Linked DNA regions of Priestia megaterium. The protein of the gene in region 2 binds, or shares a complex with, the protein of the main gene of each other region. Links are inferred from orthologs where the notes say so. Each region holds a gene or a part of one and is shown on either strand. Other genes may lie near its edges.

Region 1 (7,813 bases), 650 kb from region 2 along the record:
CCTTGATGATAGACGGTGCCGCATTCACTCCTTGAACAAGAGCGGGCATAACAATAATGTTCGCGTTATATCTGCGCTTTAATGTCGTAATAATATCACGTACGGCGGCTCCAGTAGGAGATGTAATCACACCTATTGTTGTTGGATACTTCGGAAGTTTTCGTTTTCTAGCATGATCAAACAAGCCTTCTTTTTCCAGCTTTTTTTTCAGCTGTTCGTAGGCCAAGTATAAGTTTCCAACGCCGTCAGGCTGCATTTCTTTTACGTACATTTGATAATTTCCGCTTGGTTCATAAACCGAAATTTCAGCTCGAATCAGTACATTCATTCCTTCTTCAGGCTGAAAATTAAGCTGACGGTTATGCCCAGCAAACATAACGGCTGCGATACGAGCATTTTGATCTTTTAAGGTGAAATACATATGTCCTCGACTATGACGTTTAAAGTTAGAAATTTCTCCTTTAATCCATACATCTTGCATGTGAGGGTCTACGTCAAACTTGCGCTTGATGTATCGTGTAAGAGCCGTAACGGTTAGATAACGCACTTCACTCATCATTTTGCCTCCTTTGCAGTCACCCTCTCCCCTTTATATAAAGGAGAGAAGCATTTTAGTCACTTGATTTGGCAAGATGAACGTTTATTTAGATAAAGTTGTTAACACTTTAGACAATACGCCGTTGATAAACTTGCTTGATTGATCATCGCCAAATGTTTTTGCTAATTCAATCGCTTCATTTAACGTAACGCTCGTAGGAATTTCTTCTTCATACTTCATTTCGTATACGGCAATACGCAGGATTACGCGGTCTACAGTAGCTACGCGGTCTAACGTCCATTTTTCTAAATGATTGCGTAAAAGTTCATCAATTTCTTGCTGATGCTCAACTACACCTAGCACAAGACTTTCTAAAAATTGATCAGACTTTTCGTTTTGTACAACATTTCCGATTGCCTCCATTGGCTCGGTTTGCCCTAAATCATGCTGAAATAGTGCTTGTAATGCTTTTTGGCGTGCTGTATGTCTTTTCATTATTTTTGCTCCTTTATTTATCTTCTTCAACTAGTATACCTAGATAATAGCATAGTTTATGAAACGATACTTGATTGTTCTTATACGAAGTTTGTAGAACACGAAAAAGACCGTCTTTATGACGAGACAGTCTTTTTCACTTTACCATAGCTTGTGTTGAAAAGGAACAAGTAATCATACGTTATTCCATTTTAGCAACAGCCGTTAGGTAAACGTTTGTTTTATTCAACTTCTTCAATATCAGTTTTTTGCGTATCAAACTGAATCCCTACGATATGAATGTTTACTTCATCGAGATCAATAGCTGTCATATTTTTAAGGGCTTGACGAATGTTATCTTGTACTTGCTGCGCTACGTTTGGAATAGACACACCAAACTTCATCATACAAAACACGTCTACTTTTATCCCGTTTTCTGTTAAGTCCACTTTTACACCTTTACCGTGGTTTTTCTTTCCTAGTTTCTCCACAACGCCAGCTGCAAAATTTCCTCTCATTGCAGAAACGCCTTCTACTTCAGAAGCAGCAATACCCGCAATGACTTCAATAACCTCAGGAGCAATTTCTACTTTGCCAAGAGAATTTGGGTGTTCTTCCATTTCTAATACATGATTTTCATTCATGTACAGCACCTCCTATAGTTTATATTATACTAAGAATTCATTACGTCATATAGCTCAAGAAACTTCGTGTTGAATTCACCGCTAACAAATTTTTCATGATTTAATAGCTTTTGGTGAAAAGGAATAGTGGTCGCAACGCCATCGATAACAAATTCATCTAACGCGCGCTTCATTCGTTCAATAGCTTCCTCACGAGTTGGCGCATGAACAATCAATTTAGCCACCATTGAATCATAGTAAGGTGGGATTGCATAGCCCGGATATGCAGCAGAGTCTACGCGCACTCCGTAGCCACCTGGCGGCAAGTACATTTGAATCGTACCTGGTGATGGCATAAAGTTTTTCTCTGGGTTTTCTGCGTTGATTCGGCACTCAATTGCCCATCCGTTAAACGTCACTTCTTCTTGCGTAAACGGTAAAGTTTCACCATTTGCCACGTTGATTTGTTCTTTAATTAAGTCAACTCCTGTCACCATCTCTGTAACAGGATGTTCTACTTGGATACGCGTATTCATTTCCATGAAGTAAAATTTGTTTTCACGATAATCATAAATGAATTCCACGGTTCCGGCTCCTGTGTAATTAACGGCTTGAGCGGCTTTAACAGCAGCGTCGCCCATTAATTCACGCGTTTTTTCGTCCAACGCTGGAGAAGGCGTTTCTTCAATTAATTTTTGAAGACGGCGTTGAATCGAGCAATCACGCTCTCCTAAATGTACAGTATTTCCATGAGAATCAGCCAACACTTGGATCTCAACGTGACGGAAATCCTCAATGAACTTTTCAATGTACACACCAGGGTTACCGAAAGCTGTAGCAGCTTCTTGCTGCGTAATTGTAATACCTTTAATAAGCTCTTGTTCATTTTTCGCAACGCGGATTCCTTTTCCTCCGCCTCCTGCCGTTGCTTTAATAATAACAGGATAGCCAATATCATTAGCGATTGACATACCGTCTTCCACTGACTCTACAATTCCAGTGGAACCAGGAACAATTGGAACACCCGCTTCACGCATCGTTTCTCTCGCTACGTCTTTTGTTCCCATTTTGTTAATGGCTTCAGGACTTGGTCCTACAAATGTAACGTTACACTCTCTGCATAGCTCTGCAAAATCAGCGTTTTCAGCTAAAAAGCCGTATCCAGGGTGAATAGCGTCACAGCCCGTTAGCATCGCAACACTCATAATGTTTGTAAAGTTTAAATAGCTGTCTTTAGATGACGTTGGTCCAATACAATACGCTTCGTCTGCTAATTGTACATGCAAAGAATCGCGATCAGCTTGAGAATGAACAGCTACTGATTCTACACCTAACTCTTTACACGCTCGAATAATTCGAACCGCAATTTCTCCTCGATTCGCAATTAATAGCTTTTTAATCATATTTACCGCTCCTTATTCAGGCTTTACTAAGAAAAGAGGTTGACCGTATTCTACAAGTTGTCCATTTTCAACTAATACGTCAACGATTTCACCTTTAACTTCTGCTTCGATTTCATTAAATAATTTCATTGCTTCTACGATACATACAACCGAATCTTTTTGTACTTTATCTCCAGGCGTTACGTATACATCTGTTTCTGGCGATGATGACGCATAGAATGTCCCTACCATCGGAGATGTAATTTTATGTAAGCTTTCATCAACCGCTGGGGCCGCTTGTTCTTCTTTTGGCTGTGCAGACTGTGCTGCCGGGGCTGGCGCTGGAGCCGCTGCTGCCTGCGGTGCAGGTGCTGCTGCTTGTTCAGGTGCCGAAACCACTACTTGCTGCGCTTGTTTGGAAACAATTGCGTCTTTTTTCTTCATCTTGATTTTGGAGCCTTCGTGCTCATAGGTGAACTCCTCGATTGATGATTGATCAACTAGTTTAATGATCTCACGGATCTCTTGAATTTTTAACATATTGAACACTCCTACCTCATGAAAATAGAATTCTCTACAATGTTAATAATACGATAAATGGCTACAGCCATTCAATTCGTTTGGCAAACATTAAAAAGAAGTTCCACTTACTCTATAATAACTTTTTAGCGTTATTGTTTTATAAATGGAAACATAGCTTTACAGATGACAATACTTATGAAAACATTTGTCACCTAGTACTAATATAAGATTATGAAACCTATTATAACCGAAGTAAAAAAAGAAAGCCATGTTAAAATTTTTCCCGTCTCGCTTAGATTTTAGTCATTTCATAAAAAAAGAAGTGTAAACAACCCCAATTTGCGGCTGTTTTACACTTCTTTTATTCCCTTTATTTAGTTGGCTGAAACTCTACCGCTACTTCTTTTGGACCCATTTCTTTTTTGACTAGCTGAATGATTTGATTGGCTTTTGTTTTTGAGTGTTTTTCTGTCTTAACGGTAATTTGCACTTGTTTTCCATCTGCTCTTACTAGCGCGTCGCTGTATCCTTTTGCTTTAATTAATGTTTCCAGCGTTGCTTCTTTTTCCCCGAGCTTTGATAATTCATCGATTTTATCCATCGCTTTGCTTACTTCTGCAGGCGTTACATTTTTTGATGCCGCTACTTCCTGATACTCTTCTTTCAGCTGACTTCTTTCATCATTTAATTCCAAGCGGAGCGCCGTAAATAGCTCGTCGCTATCTGTGCTTGATACAACCGCTGATTCTTTTGCATTTTTAGCCGTTTCCTTTTTTACATCTTCTGCTGAGCCTTCGGTTTTTGAATCTTCTTTTGTTCCTGATTTCTCATCTGCCTGTTGTTTTGTATCTTCTGCAGGAGCCTTGTCATCAGCCTGTTTTTCGCTTTGTTTTTCATTGTCTACTAGCGCAACATTACTCTGAGGATTTTCTGGCGTTGTCATATAGTACACCGATAACACAACAACTAAACTTAACATTGTTAATAACCAAACCGTTTGCTTTTTTAATAACATATTCATTTCCCCCTCATCCTTTTTTCGCTAATACTGCTACTCTATGACTTGGTATATCGAGCGCTCTTGTCACGGCTTCAATAATAGATTTCTTTACCTCGATATTATCAGCTCCTTTAGCGACAACTAACACACCTCTGACTTTTGGCTTTTCGGTTTTGACTACAACAGGCTTTTCTTGTTCTCCACTTCTTACAATGACCAGCTGTTCATCTGTTGAGGAATCTTCAACTTTACGAGTCCCTCCTTCACGGTCCGTCTCGTTGGTCGTTTGCGATTTTGTCACGCTGTTTTTTTCATATATTTTGGATTCTGTTGCATCTAGGTTCACAATTACTTTTACCTTACTTACGCCTCTAACTTGATCTAAAATATCTTTCAATTCTTCCTCATACCGCTCTTCATAACCTGTCATCGTTGTTGTCTTTTTGGAGCTAAAAGCGGGAACATCCTGTGATACGGGTGGTGCGCTGGTTTCTTTGCTTGCACTCTTTAATAATCCGCCTGAATTCATAGATGTTGTGAGTGAGTTGCTAAATACCATAAAGATAACGCCTGCAGCTAGTAAAATACCTATATACATTAACTTTGAAGGTTTCTTCGTAGTTGATGACTGTTTAAGTGAAAAGAACCGCTGAAAAAATGATGGGTCACCTTTTTCTGGCTTTTGACTCATTTCGTGTCTCCCTCCTCCATATTCACAACAACTTGGCCTTGTTTTACATCCCATTTTGCTGCTAAATAGTTGGATAATTTCTTGGATTCTGTTGGTTTGTTTGTTTCGATCGGTGTGGAGGTATCAATAGAAATAACTTTCACAGCTGAAACAACCTCGGAATCACCCGATGCTTTTTTACTTACGGCAACTGAAATGGATTTAATATTATCAGCGGTAGGTTCGTCGTTCGGCTTTTTTGTTTCAATGTGAATTCGATCAATTGCTACACCATACTGATCCATCAACTCCTCTTTTACATCTGCCTCCATTTGGACAGCCATTTGTTCTAAAATATATGCACGTTGTGAAGCTTGTATTTCTTTTTTCTGATTTTCTATTGAATTTTCTACCTGTTGATCGGATCGAATAGATGATAAGCTAAGTGATTTCAGCATTTGATTAACATCCACTTTAAAAATTTGAAAAACGGGTGTAATAATAATCAGCATCAAAAGAAGTCCAACCACCAGCTTCGTATACTTTTGAAAACTAGAATTGGGCAACAGTAAATTAATAATGGTAGCTAATAAGATAAAAAGAACGATATTCGTAATCCACGTCGTTAAGGCCTGCAATTTCTTCACCTCACCATCATTGTGACGTTGCTCGCTGTAATGATGACCGTTAAACATAAGAAAAACATAAGCGAGACAACAGCAAGCGCCGCAAAAATATAGATGACGCTTTTGCTGATAATGCTCAAGCAGGAAATAACCGGTCCTCCTCCAATGGGTTGAAGAAGAGCTGCTGCTAGCTTATAGATAAAAGCGAGCGTTAACACTTTAATAGCCGGAAATGCGACGATTAACAGTAAGACTGCTACTCCAGCAATCCCTACTGAATTCTTTAATAGAAGCGAGGCACTGATGACTGTATCAGCCGCATCTGTGAACACACGCCCTACAACAGGTATAAAGTTCCCTGTGACGAACTTTGCCGTTCGAATCGTAATACCGTCAGCAACAGCTGATGTGGCACCTTGGACGGATAGCACACCTAAAAAAACAGTTAGGAATATTCCAAGCACGCCAATGCTTATATTTCTCAACAGCTGAGCAAGCTGTGTAACCTTATGCTCATCTGAAATCGTACTCACAATGCTAAGCAGTGCTGAAAGAAAAAGCAGCGGCATCACTACGTATTGAATAAGCAAACCGCTGGTGTTCATTAAAAACAAAATCATCGGATGAAAAAAGGCTGCCGATACAACTCCTCCTGATGATGCCATTAAGGCAAGCAGCAGCGGCACCAGAGCTAAAATGAATTTAGTCATGGTCTCGATCGCTCCTGTTGCATAAGAAATAGCAATTTGAAAACTATTAAGAGCAATGATGATCAAAACCATATATACAAGCGCATACGCTACTTTACTTACGGTTTGCTGATTAAACGCACTTTGGAGCGTTTGCAAAAACACGCTAAAAACCGTTAGCATAATGAGTGTACCGAGGAGCTTTCCATTCGCTAATACTTCGTGAAATAAAAACTTTACAAGACCTCCTAGCCATTCTTTAAGAGAGAACTCTTTTTCTCCTTTTAAAAAATCGACTAAACTTCCCTTCTGACTCTCGGGTAAAAAGCCGCCGTATTGGGTAATAATATCGTCCCAAAACTGTTTGACTTCATCGATACCGAGCTTATCAATTTGTTCATTGACAAGTTCTTGCTGCTTCGGGGGTTCGGAAGCTTGTACATTTTCTGGAAAGAAAAAAAAGAGGAACAAAAGAAGAGCGAGTATATTCACTTTAAACGTCCACCGCTTCATTTCGTCACCTCATATTAAGTAAAATTAATTGGGCAGCATTGAAATAATCGTTTCAATAATGACCGTCAAAATAGGAATTGCCATGGAGAGAATCAGCACTTTTCCACCTAATTCAATTTTAGAAGCAATGGCACCTTGTCCTGCATCTTTCGTAATTTGAGCACCAAATTCGGCGATATAGGCAATACCAATGATTTTCAAAATGGTTTCCACATAAATCATGTTAACGTGAGCATTGATCGACAGCCGCTCGACCATCTTAATAATCTCGTAGATTTGATCAATTAAAAAAAGAAAGATCACGGATCCCACGAATACGACAAGTAAAAAAGCAATAGGTGATTTATGTTCTTTTAAAATGAGTGCCAAAAATGTCGCTACTAATCCTAAGCCCACAATTTGAAGCATTTCAATGGCAAATCACCCCTCTACCCTTGAAATAAAAAAACCGATTTGATTTTTTGAAATAAGTCCTCCACAATCGAAGCAACCATAAATAAAATATAAATAAAACCGATGAGGGTAACCCAATTCGCGTAATCTTTTTTTCCCATCTGTTCGAGTACGGTGACTAAAAAAGCTACGACGATACCAATCCCAGCAATCTGAAAAATGGTGTTCATATCAATTCCCACATTCAATCCTCCTCCATCGCTACATCAATAGGATGACCAGTAGCAATCCAGATAGAAAGCCTAAACTTTTAACCATTTTTTCATAGCGATTCTGCTTATCAACTGCATCTTGTTCTTCGCGTTCGAGATGGTTCAGCGTCA
Region 2 (7,704 bases):
GGCAACTTGAAAATAAACGTTTGGATTTGATGCAGCTACATCTAATGGTTTGTCTGTACTTTCAAAAGCACCTTGCGTCATATTTAAGCGTGTTTGGTCTAGATAAGCTCCTGAACCTTGTCGAATTCCAGACGGTGTAAGCCGCTTTTCTGTTCCCTGGTCTACTTGATTATTTACTTGTTGATACAGCATATCGTTAAATGAAGCGTCTCTCGATTTATATCCTGTCGTATTTGTATTAGATAAATTGTGACTGATGACATCAAGCTGCTGCTGTAGCTGCCCCATTGTATTAGCCGCTGTTATCATTGTACGGTTCATTCTCTTCATCTCCCCTGTTGCTTTTAGCGCACACGTCCAATTTCATTTGCCGCTTTATCCATGCTTCTATCGTAAGCTTGCATTATTTTTTGATTTGCTTCAAAAGCTCTGTAAGCTGTTAGTAAATCCGTCATACTTTGAGCAGCATCTACATTGGAACGTTCAACAAATCCTTGCTTTAACTGATAAGAAATGCCTGGATTATTTCTTGCTGAAGGCAAGGACTGATTGTTCAACGTTTCATACAATCCATTCCCTGCCTTTTTAATCGTTTGTAAATCACTAGAATAAGCAATACCGATTTGTGCAATCTGCTGATTATTTTCCGTTACGTTACCCTGTGAATCAACTGTAAAGTTTTCACTTTTCAGTTGAATTGGCTGATTATTTGTATTTAATACATAAGCTCCCGTAGACGTAGTTAAAAACCCTTCTTGATCTAATGTAAAATTACTGTTTCTTGTATATTGAGGCGTATTATTAGGGCTTTGTACCACAAAAAATAGGCCGCCCTCTTTTGTAGGCATATTTTGCTCCATCAATGCAATATCAGTTGATTGAGACGTTTGCTGAAGATCACCTTGTGTAAAATTTGGAACTGTTTCTTGCATATACACACCCGTATTAATTGTACCTATGTCTTTTTTGTTCTGAACAGAGATGTTACGGTCAGTGGGTAAATCTTCAGATTCCATTCGCTGCAGTAACATATCAGGAAATGCCTTTAACGTACCTTGATCTGCTTTAAATCCTGGCGTATTAGCATTTGCTATGTTATTCGTTAATAAGTCAGTTTGACGCTGCTGAGACAGCATACCCGCTGCTGCCGTGTAAAACCCTTTAAACATACTTCATCCTCCTTACAAGTAAACGTTGTTCGTTATAGCCGGCTGACAGAGTATAATAAATAAAAGAAGAGACTCCTCTGTATGAAACGAGCCAATAGAGGAGTCTTCATTTATTTAAACAATATTGCGACGAGATAGTTTATCAATATTATCAAGCATAATACCTGTTCCAACAGCTACACAACCCATTGGATTTTCTGCAATTAGCACAGGCACCTTTAATTCTTCCGCTAACAGCTGATCCATACCGTGAAGCAATGCTCCACCGCCAGTTAAAATAACGCCTCTGTCTATAATATCGGCAGAAAGTTCGGGAGGTGTACGCTCTAATACACTTTTCGAAGCTTGTACAATGACGCTGACAGACTCTCTAAGTGCCTCCTCTACTTCCTCAGAATAAACAGTAACCGTACGAGGTAAGCCTGAAACCATGTCTCGCCCTCGAATGTCCAGCTCTTCATTACGAGCTTTAGGAAACACTGTGCCAATTTTCACTTTAATTTCTTCTGCTGTACGCTCTCCAATTAAGAGCTTATATTTTTGCTTAATGTACTGCAAAATTTCCGCATCAAAACGATCACCAGCCATCTTAATAGAAGCTGCTGTTACAATATCGCCCATTGAAAGGACAGCCACATCGGTTGTACCTCCACCAATATCTACGACCATGTTTCCGCTCGGCTGAAAGATATCCATTCCAGCGCCAATAGCCGCGACTTTTGGTTCTTCTTCCAAATAAATGGTTTTTCCACCGCTTTTTTCAGCAGCTTCGCGAATTGCTTTTTGTTCAACAGAGGTAATATTTGTTGGACAACAAATTAAAATACGAGGCTTGGATAAAAAACCTTTTACATTTAATTTATTAATAAAGTGTTTGAGCATAGACTCGGTAATTTCGAAGTCAGCGATAACGCCATCTTTTAATGGACGAATGGCAATAATATTACTGGGCGTTCTTCCTACCATACGTCTCGCTTCTTCCCCTACTGCTAGCACTCTATTTGTATTTTTATCAATCGCCACAACAGACGGTTCATTTAACACAATTCCTTTGCCTTTAACGTGAATTAAGACGTTAGCTGTACCTAAATCGATACCAATGTCTTTTGCTAACATACCTTAAATCCTCCTTCTATTTACATATCTTTGCATGATAACCATTCTTTTTTCCTAATTTACTATTTTATCACAATTTGTATATGTATGTTGTTATTAGCAAAAATATTTATTATATACCTATTTTATCCAAAAATTAAAATGCCCTATACTACCTCTATAAAAAAGGCAATATCGGGCATTCTTTTACTTTACAGTTTCTTCTTCTTTTTTGTACTTTAATTTTGTTGCTTCTCCTCCACGCAAATGCCGAATAGATTTATGGTAATCAAGAATTTCTTTTACTTCATTTGCTAACTCAGGATTTATTTCTGGTAGACGCTCTGTTAAATCTTTATGGACAGTACTTTTCGAAACGCCAAATTCTTTCGCAATTACACGAACTGTTTTCTTTGTTTCTACAATATACTTTCCAATCTTGATAGTTCTCTCTTTGATGTAATCGTGCACACTACTCGCCCTCCCCAAATTGGATATGAGAAGTATCCAAGGGAATGTATATATTATCCCTTTTCTAACATTCTCTTTATAGGTTTGTAACAGTTTATTAGCTTGTGTGCAGATATATGCTAGAAAAGTCAGTAAGGACAAGTGATTTCTTATATTTTTTTGAAAATTTAGTGTTTTTTATTTACTTTTTTAACATAATGCATCTCATTTTAGAAAAATTCATAAAAAAAGAAGCTCGGTTTTATCCAGCTTCTTTTCGTATTTATGGTCTTGCTTTATGCATTTGGTTTAGACGTATCTGTTGAAGGTTGTTTTGAATCTTTATCTTCTTTAGTCTTTTCATCAGATGATTTTTCGCTATCCTTTGATTCTTCAGAAGAAGAGTCGTCTTTTGGTTCTGTCACTTCAGTTGCTTTGACTTCTTTGATAGAACTAACCGATTTTCCAAAATAACTGCTTGGATTAATTGCTACACCATCTTTACGAACTTCAAAGTGCACATGTGTTTTTGCTTCTTGATTATATAAGCTTTTTCCAGCTTTTGCGATCGTTTGGCCTTGTTTAACAATATCTCCTACTTCTACATCAGCTTTCTCAAGAGATTGATACTGTGTTACTAAACCATCTTTGTGATCAATTTCTACTACATAACCTAGTAAAGGATCTTTTGTTGCTTTTGTTACTGTACCGCTAGCTGCTGCTACAACATCAAATGATTTATCTCCCTTAACAGCTAAATCAACACCTGTGTTTGGATGATACGTATTGTTGTAGAAAACTAGTGCTTCTTCTTGTTGTTTTTCAGATGCTTGATCGTCGTAGAAAGGCTTTTTCACGATAGCTGATGCTTCACTAGCAACTGGCATTTTTAAATTTTCAAGCGAAGCATTTACCTCTACAGCGTCGTCTCGATAAGCCGTACCGTCTTGGCTATAGCCGCTTTTGTCTTCTTTGCTAATATCATTTCCATTAGCTTGAAACCAAAGGACTGCTGTAAGAATAATTGCTGCACTCGCTAAATAGATAGCCGGGAACACCCAACGCTTTCTAACTAATTTTTGAACTTTCGATTTTGGAGAAGTACGTTTCTTTTCTTCCTCTCTCATATATCATCACCTCAGCAATCAGTCTGAACACAATTGAATGAATATATACACAGCGATAAAAAATTTTTTCGATTATTTTTCAACAGATGAATCTAAAATATACATTTTATTTAAAAAAAGTGAAAAACATAAAAAAGACCCTGCTATAAGGGTCGTTGAATTAGCGTTTAGCTGTCAATTGTGCAACAAACTGATCGTTAGGAGTAATCGCAACACCTGTATAATAATGAGTAACAATATCTTTATACGTTTTTCCTTCCAGTGCCATACCATTTGCTCCGTACTGACTCATCCCAATACCATGTCCATATCCTTTTGTATTGATGATAATTTCGTTCCCTTTTTTTGTCCAATGAAAGTCGGCTGACGATAAATCCAGTTTTTCCCGAACATCTTTTCCCGACAGTTCTTTACCGTTTATCTTTACGTAATCTACGCGCTGCCCCGGCGTTCTAGAGACGATTTCACCTACTGATCCACTGTTTGTTAATTTCACTCCAAGCCTCTGTTCAAAGCTAGCAACAGACATTACTTTCTGATTTGTAAATTCAGGAGACTTTTTATCCCATGGACTAGCTACACTTTTTAGATAAGGAATGGAATTCTTCCAATACGCTTCTGAATTTTCAGTGTAACCATTGCTGGTAGAAAAGAACGTAGCATTAATTGGCTTATTTTTATACGTAAGAATTTGACCTTGGGTGTCCTTCACTGCTTCTTGAATTTTTTTGATTTTCCAATCATAGTCTTTGTTCCATCGGCTTCTTAGCTCATCTTTATTTAAATATACTTGGTACTCTACGGTATCAGTCACATCCGCTCCTTGGGGAAGATGACTATTTCCATTCATCATAGTTTGCACAATATAGGTTCTGGCTGCCAAACTTTGAGCCTTAAGTGCTTCAAGTTCAAAAGTAGCAGGCATTTCAGCTGCTACTACCCCTACAAGATAGTCTTCGAGCGGCAGTTTTTCTACTTTTTTCGTTTCCGTACGATAAACACTGACATCAAGAGGAGACGCTGTCACTTTTTGTAGTTTTTCGGTTTTTGGGGTCTGTTTGACATTTTCATGTAGCTTTCCATCTGTCTTTTCAGTAAAAGGAACAACGAGAAGTGTTGGGATGAGTAACACAACGAAAAAAAAGATGACTCCTAGTACGACGATTGGCTTTGCTTGTTTCATGAACGCCTAGCCTCCATATCTATTATTTTGACAAGGAACACCTATATCCCTATATTCCATATGTATGGAGGTGGACAACCTTTTATGACAGCAAACCGGCCATAAGGGTCGTCCAACGACAAAAAAAGCATCTCGCTATGAGATGCTTTTTTATGACATATTTACTTGACGTCTGAAGCCTGTTGAGTTTGTTCTACCTGCTTTGTTTCGTCATTTACACGTTCAATATCAGCGCCTAAAGCGGCTAATTTATTGTGGAAATTTACATAACCACGATCAAGGTGTTTTAATTCCGTTACACGCGTATAACCGTCTGCTACAAGTCCTGCTAATGTTAACGCTGCTGCTGCACGAAGATCTGTTGCTGCTACTTCAGCGCCTTGTAGTTGAGAAGGTCCGTTAATAATAACAGAGCGTCCTTCAATTTTAATATCAGCGTTCATGCGGCGAAACTCTTCTACGTGCATAAAGCGGTTTTCAAAAACTGTTTCTGTAATCATACTTGTGCCTTCTGCTGCTAATAATAATGCCATCATTTGAGATTGCATATCCGTAGGGAACCCTGGATGAGGCATTGTTTTAATATCTACTGATTTTAGCTTTTCAGGTCCTACAACACGTAAGCCGTCGCCTTCTTCAGTAATTTCAACACCCATTTCTTCCATTTTAGCAACAAGTGAACTGATGTGCTCTGCTACTGCACCGCGTACAAGTACGTTTCCACCTGTAATAGCTGCTGCTACCATGAATGTTCCAGCTTCGATACGATCTGGAATAATTGCATGTTCTGCACCATATAATTTATTAACACCTTCAATACGGATCGTACCAGTTCCTGCACCGCGAACTTTAGCGCCCATTGCGTTTAAGAAGTTTGCTAAGTCGACAATTTCAGGTTCTTTTGCTACGTTTTCCATAATTGTAGTGCCTTCCGCTAATGCTGCTGCCATCATAATATTTTCTGTGGCACCTACACTTGGGAAGTCTAAATAAATTTTAGCACCTTTTAGTCTTCCTTCAACTTTTGCATCAATAAAACCATTTCCTACTTGAACTTTAGCACCCATTGCTTCAAATCCTTTAAGGTGCTGATCAATCGGTCTTGATCCAATCGCACATCCACCAGGTAAAGCTACACGAGCCTCACCCATACGCGCCAATAAAGGACCCATTACAAGTACTGAAGCGCGCATTTTTCTTACATATTCAAAAGGTGCATCTGTTTTTAACTCTCTTGATGCATCTACAACTACACGATTTGTTTCAAAATCTACTTCTGCATTCAGATGTCTTAAAACTTCGCCAATCGTAAATACATCGGAGAGAGCTGGTACATCATTTAGAATTGTTTTTCCTTCACTAGCTAATAAGGTTGCAGTGATAATAGGTAAAACGGCGTTTTTTGCTCCTTCAACTTTAACTGTACCGCTTAATCTATTTCCACCGCGGACGATGATTTTTTCCAAGGTATTCCCCTCCGCGTCCATTTTCTCTATATTAATATTCAGACGTAATGATAGGTGTGCCAACAACTATGGTTGTTTGACCGCCCATTCTTGTCTTGCGTAATGCAATTTGTAAGTTCATTTCCTGCTTTTTCGTTTGAAGAGCTTCTTTCCACAGTCCAGTATATGCTGAAACAGAGGTAAATGACTCTTCCACTAGAGATTCCACTGGTTTAGCATTGAAAGCTCGTAATAGGTCTTGAATTTCAACAGACAAAACACTTTCCATCTTATCATTGATTTCCCCTGTTGCACAAGAGAAAATTATGGGTTCTGACAGGAAAATTTTTTCATAATTTGTCTGAAATACATTTTGAAAATGGGTCATATTTTTTTCTTTTAAACCTTGTCCCGTTACATGATACGATATGTACGCATTGCTGTGTTCATCGATCGCATAAGTTAACAGAATGACTTCGTTCACATCTTCACTTTTGCGTGTACCTATTGCTTTCCATAGGTCTCTTTCCCTCTTCACTTCCCATTTAAAACCTCTAAAATTACTTTTAATACTTTCAGCTTGCGAATAGAAGGTTTTTTGGTCAGTAACAGCTTTTACTTCTTCTCTTGCATACAACGATACTTCAGTTAACGAAACATGCTGCTTATTTAAGGTGTGAACAATCTTCTCAATAGTAGTTTCATTGTTTTGGGCATTGCTCACATAACTTCCATGATATACGAATAAGCCAGTAATGAAAATAGCCAAAAAGACACTAATTTTTTTAAACATTTCGCCACTCCCTCTCCGTACTCATCAGTCTTTCCAGAAGGCGATGATACATACATGAAAAGGGTCGTCATATTTAGACATAGCGACATACATCAGCGTATAAATTCGTATATCTTCAACGAATGAACGTCTATTTTATCATAGACTCATAGCTTGCCAATCATTGAAAAAATGAGGGAATGCGCTGTGACCAAAATAAATAATCCAAAAAGAAATTACTTACTGTTGATGAAATAGTAATGGTCAATAAAATAAGCATTAATTTTGCTTGAAACACATGATTAGGTTTCATCAGCTTTTCAATTTGAAAGCCTTGCAAAGCATACCAAGTAATCACAATAAAAATCAAATGTGAAATCATGGTTAGTAACGTTTGCTGCTCAATTCCTCCAAACAATAAAAGCACTCCTTTTAAACACCATATGAAAAGAAGAGACGATCA

What was found.
Region 1: the proteins of CEQ83_RS25040 (region 2) and CEQ83_RS21620 are in contact, whole or in part, in a crystal structure (PDB 3TUF), measured with the Bacillus subtilis proteins. The link is inferred for Priestia megaterium from one-to-one orthologs.

What each region holds. Positions count from the first base shown.
Region 1 is NZ_CP023317.1:4,226,124-4,233,936, forward strand. What follows is about bases 2,736-5,711. They hold CEQ83_RS21620 (SpoIIIAH-like family protein), read right to left. Parts: upstream 4,561-5,711; coding sequence 3,910-4,560; downstream 2,736-3,909. Other genes in these bases: accC (acetyl-CoA carboxylase biotin carboxylase subunit), read right to left, coding at 2,736-3,038; accB (acetyl-CoA carboxylase biotin carboxyl carrier protein), read right to left, coding at 3,051-3,557; spoIIIAG (stage III sporulation protein AG), read right to left, coding at 4,568-5,230; spoIIIAF (stage III sporulation protein AF), read right to left, coding at 5,227-5,711. Outside these bases: xseA (exodeoxyribonuclease VII large subunit), read right to left, coding at 1-556; transcription antitermination factor NusB, read right to left, coding at 641-1,033; CEQ83_RS21605 (Asp23/Gls24 family envelope stress response protein), read right to left, coding at 1,255-1,656; more of accC, read right to left, coding at 1,686-2,735; more of spoIIIAF, read right to left, coding at 5,712-5,856; spoIIIAE (stage III sporulation protein AE), read right to left, coding at 5,853-7,037; spoIIIAD (stage III sporulation protein AD), read right to left, coding at 7,062-7,445; spoIIIAC (stage III sporulation protein AC), read right to left, coding at 7,466-7,672; stage III sporulation protein SpoIIIAB, read right to left, coding at 7,692-7,813. UniProt on the Bacillus subtilis protein: Involved in forespore engulfment. Forms a channel with SpoIIIAH that is open on the forespore end and closed (or gated) on the mother cell end.
Region 2 is NZ_CP023317.1:4,874,830-4,882,533, forward strand. Bases 1,927-4,793 are described here. They hold CEQ83_RS25040 (stage II sporulation protein SpoIIQ), read right to left. Parts: upstream 3,842-4,793; coding sequence 3,011-3,841; downstream 1,927-3,010. Other genes in these bases: mreB (rod shape-determining protein), read right to left, coding at 1,927-2,285; spoIIID (sporulation transcriptional regulator SpoIIID), read right to left, coding at 2,472-2,735; spoIID (stage II sporulation protein D), read right to left, coding at 4,002-4,793. Also shown: CEQ83_RS25020 (flagellar hook-basal body protein), read right to left, coding at 1-321; CEQ83_RS25025 (flagellar hook-basal body protein), read right to left, coding at 345-1,169; more of mreB, read right to left, coding at 1,284-1,926; more of spoIID, read right to left, coding at 4,794-5,024; murA (UDP-N-acetylglucosamine 1-carboxyvinyltransferase), read right to left, coding at 5,186-6,490; CEQ83_RS25055 (YwmB family TATA-box binding protein), read right to left, coding at 6,522-7,262; CEQ83_RS25060 (DUF1146 family protein), read right to left, coding at 7,423-7,659. UniProt on the Bacillus subtilis protein: Involved in forespore engulfment and required for anchoring membrane proteins on the forespore side of the septal membrane. Forms a channel with SpoIIIAH that is open on the forespore end and closed (or gated) on the mother cell end.